DNA from 2 places in the Viridibacillus sp. FSL H8-0110 genome. Region 1 is predicted to be linked to the other one. Evidence: predicted binding sites of a transcription regulator. Region 1 holds the regulator's gene; the other holds the start of a gene.
What was found. The regulator CtsR, encoded in region 1, represses protease genes until heat stress. The targets are predictions, from matches to a motif close to ATGGTCAATAAAGGTCAAACA.

Region 1 (3,430 bases):
TAATTTTTAGTTCTTGATTATTAGTAATGCCAAGGGTCCGAATCATAGATCGTCCTCATTTCAACTAGTGTATAACTATCCTCTCATAAACGGTATCGTATTGTCACGGGAAGATGCTGAATGAAACATAAGATAAATAGAAATAAAAAAGAGGGCGCTTATGCATAGCTGCCCTCTTATATATTTTATGGTATTTATTTATCACTTAGGAAAAGGCTTGATAAAAATTGATCTCGATGACTTTTATCGGTTGAGTCTTCGATAGTATTCTGATCTTGATACAGAACATCTGACTCACTTATTGAATTGATGATTTTTATTTTATGCTCAATGGTTTTAGAGCATGAGGAAGTTTTAGATTCGCAATCATTTGAAAATGAATTTTTCAATAAACAATAAGGCATTACAATGAAAATGATTAAGCATAATGCGATGCTACCGATGAATAATAATGCTTTTTTCAAAGGAAAAACTCCTCTCTTACTTTTGTTACTTCAGAGGACGAATCGAAATAAAGAATGTTCCTTTTTTTTATGAGGATATGAAACTAATGGATTTTTTAATCGTATAAATAGAATAAGAAACATATTAATTTATGAAAGTGAGTTGCTCTAAGTGGAATCTAAAGGGTTAAAAGTGATTCTTCACGCAAGTGCATTTTTTGCGCCGTGTTTAGTGCCAATCCTATTCTATATTTTTATTGAAGATAAACAGATTAAGCGTTTGTCCATTCAAGCGCTATTGTTCCAATTTGTTATGTGGGTATTAGTCATTGTATCAGGGATATTTAGTTTTTTATTAATTGGACTTCCGTTCTTAGTAGTCTTTTTGATTATGGGCGTTGTCATTCCAGTAATAGGTATTGTAAAGGCTCTTAATGATACAGAGTGGAATTACCCGATTGTTGGGAAATGGTATTGATTTGAAAAACCGCGATGGCAATTGCTGTCGCGGTTTTTGTTTTGACCGAATATTAGATAAGTGAAACGGGTATCTTGAGAAAGTAGGATGTTTTTCGAGCAACTGTTACGATGGGACGACTAAGATTTACGATCTTCCTTAAAATGAGTGTTTTTAGTACTTCTTCTGCTCACCAGCCTCGACATGGCTCCGAGGTAACTGCCACTTTCTTGAACGAAAACTGAAAAGACATTTTCGATTTGAAGGTATGGGTGCTTCTCGAGGCTAAACAGGTACCTTACACATTTCAATGAGCATTTCAATTGCGTGTTTTTTATTAGGCTGTGTATAATGTAATCAAATATAGTCAAAGATAGTCAAAGTCAGTGATGCAAGCGAGGTGGAATTTGAAATGCGTAATATCTCTGACATAATAGAAGGTTATTTGAAAGAGGTTATCGAATTAGGTGGAGAGGGACATATTGAGATTAAACGGAGTGAAATTGCTGATAAATTTCAATGCGTACCCTCCCAAATTAATTATGTGATAAATACTCGATTTACCGCCGAGCGTGGCTATTTAGTTGAAAGTAAACGTGGCGGTGGAGGATATATAAGAATTTTACGTGTTAAAGCTAGTTCAAAGGCGGATTTAATTGACCAAGTGATTGAGCAAGTGAACGAAGGTGCTTCACAAACTATGACGAATGATTTAATTTTCCGTTTAATTGACGAAGGTGTAATTACGAAAAGAGAAGCTAAAATGATGTTAGCAGCTCTTGATCGTTCTGTGTTACGAATAAATTTACCGGTACGTGATGAGCTTCGCGCGCGTATCCTACAAGCAATGCTACTGACTATAAAATATGACAAGCAATTGTAAAAGAGGTGCGAGGGTATGATTTGTGAAAACTGTAAACAAAGACCGGCCACTATCACGGTGACACAAATGAAGAATGGCAAAAAAACGACAAGGCATTTCTGTGAAGTGTGCAATAAACAACTTGATTCTTTCCATTTGAACCTCGATTTTAATGCCGATCCAATTTCAATGCATAAACTTTTTTCAAATTGGTTTGGTACACCGAGTTGGTCAGTTGCAGCACCAAATGTAAATGAGCAGAAAATGCAGGAACAGGAGAATTGTCCTGAATGCGGCATGACATACCATCAATTTTTGAACGAGGGAAAATTTAATTGCCCTGGTTGTTATGAAACTTTTAAAGAGCAGTTACCTCAGGTATTAAAACGTTTGCATAATGGAGCAGTGGAACACATTGGAAAAGTGCCAGGATCTATTAATGAGCTATACCAATTAAAAAGACAAATCGAGGCAATTCGGTTGGACATGAAAGTGGCCATAGAGGAAGAGCGGTTTGAAGATGCAGCGGCAATGCGGGATAATGTCCGTACTCTTGAAAAAAAGTTACAAGTAGGGGGTGAGTCTCAAGATGAACATTGAGCACTTTTTACACAATCCAACGACCAATTGGATGCAAGAAGAAGGACAATATGGTGATATCGTCATGAGTACTCGCATCAGGTTAGCTCGTAACTTAACAGATTTCCGTTTTCCAAGAGCTTTTTCTGATGAAGAGGCAATGCAAATTGATAAAGCTGTTTCGAATGTATTGATTGATGCAGATGATGAGGAAGAACAACATTTTCAGTTTTCTTATTTTTCATTGCATGACATGCCTGCATTACAGCGTAAAGTATTAGTAGAAAAACATTTAATCAGTCCTCAGCTTGCAGATAAAGAGAGAGTTGGATCGGTTTTGCTGTCAAAAGATGAATCGATTAGCGTAATGATTAATGAAGAGGATCATATTCGTATACAATGTTTACAGCCAGGTCTACAACTAGAAAAAGCTTATAAAAGCGCAGATCAAATTGATCGTCTATTAGAGCATCATTTACCGTATGCTTTTGATGATACATTTGGTTATTTAACAAGTTGCCCTACAAATACAGGAACGGGTTTGAGGGCGTCTATTATGATGCATCTACCTGCATTAACTATGACAAACCAAATTGGTTCTCTCATAAGTACGATGCCACGACTTGGTATGGTTGTGAGAGGAATGTATGGTGAGGGGACGGAATCGGTAGGCAATTATTATCAAATCTCCAATCAGATCACACTTGGTAAATCAGAAAAGGATATTTTATTAGACTTACAAAGTGTAACTGAACAAATTATTCAAAAAGAGACAGAAGCACGTACTGCATTAATAGAACATGCATCAATCGCTTTAGCGGATCGTCTCAATCGTTCATTGGGAACTTTACTATATGCCAGAATTTTAACGAGCGAAGAAGCAGCAAATTGTTTATCTAACGTTCGATTGGGTATATATTTGGGTATAATCCAGAATATACCTATTGCTGTTTTGAACGAATGTATGCTTTATATGCAGCCTGGCTTTTTACAACAACATGCAGGTACTACACTTCAACCAAACGAACGAGATGTGTACCGAGCAAGTTTGTTGCGAGAACGATTGCAATGCAATAGAGAATTAAAAAA
Region 2 (3,430 bases), 670 kb from region 1:
AAGCAGATTATGCAGAACATCCTGAAGATCTTGTCTTTATCGTCGATAAACAAGCAGGGCATAAAGTATCTCGTCCAGGAATGATTGCGGCAACAAAATGGCTTGCAGACCATTTGGCATAAGTCATTTCATTTGTTATGATGGGATAAACACTATGCAGAAAGGGGAAACACTATGGATGCAGATATGAAAGAAAGTATTTACGGCGCTTTAGAAAACGTAATTGATCCTGAGTTAGGTATTGATATTGTCAACTTAGGTTTAGTATATGAAGTGGATTTATCTGAAGAAGGATTATGTGTAGTAACAATGACATTAACATCAATGGGTTGCCCGCTTGGTCCAGTTATTGTTGACCAAATCCGTACAGCACTATTTGAATTACCAGAAATTAGCGAGGTAACTGTTGATATTGTATGGAATCCACCATGGAATAAAGACAATATGTCACGTTATGCGAAAATAGCTTTAGGTATTCGCTAATATTGTAAAGAAAACCCGTTCTGACTTGAAAAGTCGAGCGGGTTTTTTAAATTTGTAAATGGGTATAATATCTGAGGTTAGTCAATTCTACAAATAGTAAGAGGGCAGTTTTCGCATTCACATTCATCTTTTAGAAATTGTAAATTAAGTACTGTGATTGTACTCTTGTCAAATGTAATAATATTATTCTTTTTCAGGTCATTTAACATACGGTTAATGACTTCTCGGCTAGTGGCACAAAGATTAGCCAGCTCATTATTGGTTAATTTATAGTTAATATGGATTGAGCCATCATCTAAATTTTCACCATAAGTGTTTGCTAATCGTATTAGAGTAGAAAAGAGTGCACCCTTTTTTCCATGTAGTAATAAATCACGGAGTCTAGATTGACTTTTCATATTTTGCAACTGTATCCAACGCAAACATGCAATCATCAATGACGGTTCTTGACTTAGATAGAGTTCAAGCATGTTGTTATCGATAGTTAAAATAGTAGTCGTTTCCATAGCTGTAGCTGTTGTTGAATTATAATCTAGAGAACTAAAAATAGTACTTTCACCAATTAAATTATTACTACCACAGATACGAATCGTTAATTCCTTCCCACTTGCAGTTTCTTTTGAAATTCTCACTTGTCCAGATACAACAAAAAAAACATCTTGGGTACGGTCACCTTCTAAGAATATAGGGGTGTCTTTGGCGAATTTGACAACTGTACCATGCTCTTTGAAAAGTGAATGGATCTTAGGTGGGATAGTTTCAATTTCCTCCAAAATTTTCACAACCTCTGCTGTTTTTCACAATTATAACATACTGTTTTCTTGCAATTGGGCAATATTTGAAATTCTCTTTTTTCACCTATTTGATGACATGGATGTTTGATTAAAAACATATTAGAAATGGGAAATTATTTTAGTCAAAAAAGGTCAAACAAATCACTTTACTTTCATGGGAAGACGATAATATAATGTAGTTAATCAAAAGGTCAAAAAAGGTCAAATAAGGAGTGAACTATAATGCAAATGAATATGAATAATGAAGAGCAAAAAAGTCCACTTGAACAATTTGGACGTAATTTAGTAGAAGAAGTGAAAAATGGCAAAATGGACCCTGTTATTGGTCGAGACCAAGAAATCCGTAATGTCATTCGAATATTATCACGTAAAACAAAAAACAATCCTGTATTAATCGGTGAACCCGGTGTTGGTAAAACTGCGATTGTTGAAGGATTAGCGCAACGTATCGTCAAAAAAGATGTACCAGAAGGATTAAAAGACCGTAAAATTTATGAGTTGGATATGAGTGCATTAATCGCTGGTGCCAAATATCGTGGGGAATTTGAAGAGCGTTTAAAAGGTGTCTTGAAAGAAGTCAAAGAAAGTGAAGGGCAAATCATCCTATTTATTGATGAGATTCATACAATTGTTGGTGCAGGTAAAACGGATGGTGCGATGGATGCAGGGAATATGCTCAAACCAATGTTAGCTAGAGGTGAGCTACATTGTATCGGTGCAACTACATTAGATGAGTACCGTATGTATATCGAAAAGGACCCAGCACTTGAACGTCGTTTCCAACAAGTTTTAGTTCGTGAACCATCTGTAGAGGATACGATTTCTATTTTACGCGGTTTAAAAGAACGTTTCGAACTACATCATGCTGTCAAAATTCATGACCGAGCAATTGTCGCTGCTGCAGAATTATCAAATCGTTATTTAACTGAGCGTTTTATGCCAGATAAAGCGATTGATTTAATCGATGAAGCTTGTGCGATGATTCGTACAGAAATAGATTCGATGCCACAAGAATTAGATGAAGTAACACGTCGTACAATGCAACTTGAAATCGAAGAGCAAGCTTTGATGAAAGAAAAAGATGACGCAAGTAAGAAACGACTTGTAGCACTTCGTGAGGAATTATCGGAGCTAAAAGATTCTACTTCTAATATGCGTGAGCAATGGGAAGCAGAAAAATCTTCTCTTCATGTTATCCAAGAAAAACGTGAAACACTTGATCGTTATCGTAGGGATTTAGAAGAAGCTGAAAATAATTATGATCTAAATAAAGCAGCGGTGCTACGTCACGGTAAAATTCCTGAATTAGAAAAAGAATTAGTAGAACTAGAGCAGACTTTGCAACAAGGCAATGATCGTCTACTACGAGAAGATGTGACAGCTGAAGAAATAGCTTCAATCGTTTCAAGATGGACAGGTATTCCTGTAACAAAATTAGTTGAAGGCGAACGAGAGAAATTACTCAACTTAAAAGCTACATTACAAGAGCGAGTTGTCGGTCAAGACGAAGCTGTTCAGTTAGTGACAGAAGCGGTTTGGAGAGCGCGTGCAGGAATTCAAGATCCACAAAAACCAATTGGGTCTTTCTTATTCTTAGGTCCAACTGGTGTCGGGAAAACAGAATTAGCAAAAGCATTAGCTGCTCAATTATTCGACTCTGAGGATCATTTCATTAGAATTGATATGTCTGAATATATGGAAAAACATAGTGTATCTCGCTTAGTAGGGGCACCTCCAGGCTATGTAGGTTATGAAGAAGGCGGTCAATTAACAGAAGCTGTCCGAAGAAACCCATATGCAGTAGTATTATTAGATGAAATTGAAAAGGCACATCCCGATGTGGCGAATATTTTGCTACAAATTCTAGAAGATGGTCGTATTACCGATAGCCAAGGGCGTATGGTTAATTTCACAAACACAGTGATCATATTGACATCTAATATTGGTTCAAGTTATTTACTCAATATGCCTGAAAATAGTGAACATGCTGTTGAGGATTTAGTAATGGCGTCTTTAAGAGAGCATTTCAAACCAGAGTTATTAAATAGACTCGATGATATCATAATGTTCCATTCATTAACAAACGAACATTTTTATCAAATTACTTGGAAGTATATTCAGTTATTACAAAAACGAGTGGCTGAACAAGAAAT

Region 2: MHH98_RS18290 (ATP-dependent Clp protease ATP-binding subunit) is a predicted target of CtsR. The motif match lies at 1,465-1,485, and genes of this name have one in related genera.

The regions. Positions count from the first base shown of each region.
Region 1 covers NZ_JBBOPJ010000001.1:4,316,135-4,319,564, reverse strand. The annotation lists gene corA (magnesium/cobalt transporter CorA) at 1-46, opposite strand, end outside; gene MHH98_RS21395 (hypothetical protein) at 195-464, opposite strand; gene MHH98_RS21390 (DUF4870 domain-containing protein) at 616-921, shown strand; gene MHH98_RS21385 (CtsR family transcriptional regulator) at 1,313-1,783, shown strand; gene MHH98_RS21380 (nucleotide excision repair protein) at 1,799-2,362, shown strand; gene MHH98_RS21375 (protein arginine kinase) at 2,352-3,430, shown strand, end outside.
Region 2 covers NZ_JBBOPJ010000001.1:3,646,815-3,650,244, reverse strand. The annotation lists gene MHH98_RS18305 (alpha/beta fold hydrolase) at 1-122, shown strand, start outside; gene MHH98_RS18300 (metal-sulfur cluster assembly factor) at 175-483, shown strand; gene MHH98_RS18295 (Crp/Fnr family transcriptional regulator) at 561-1,265, opposite strand; gene MHH98_RS18290 (ATP-dependent Clp protease ATP-binding subunit) at 1,500-3,430, shown strand, end outside.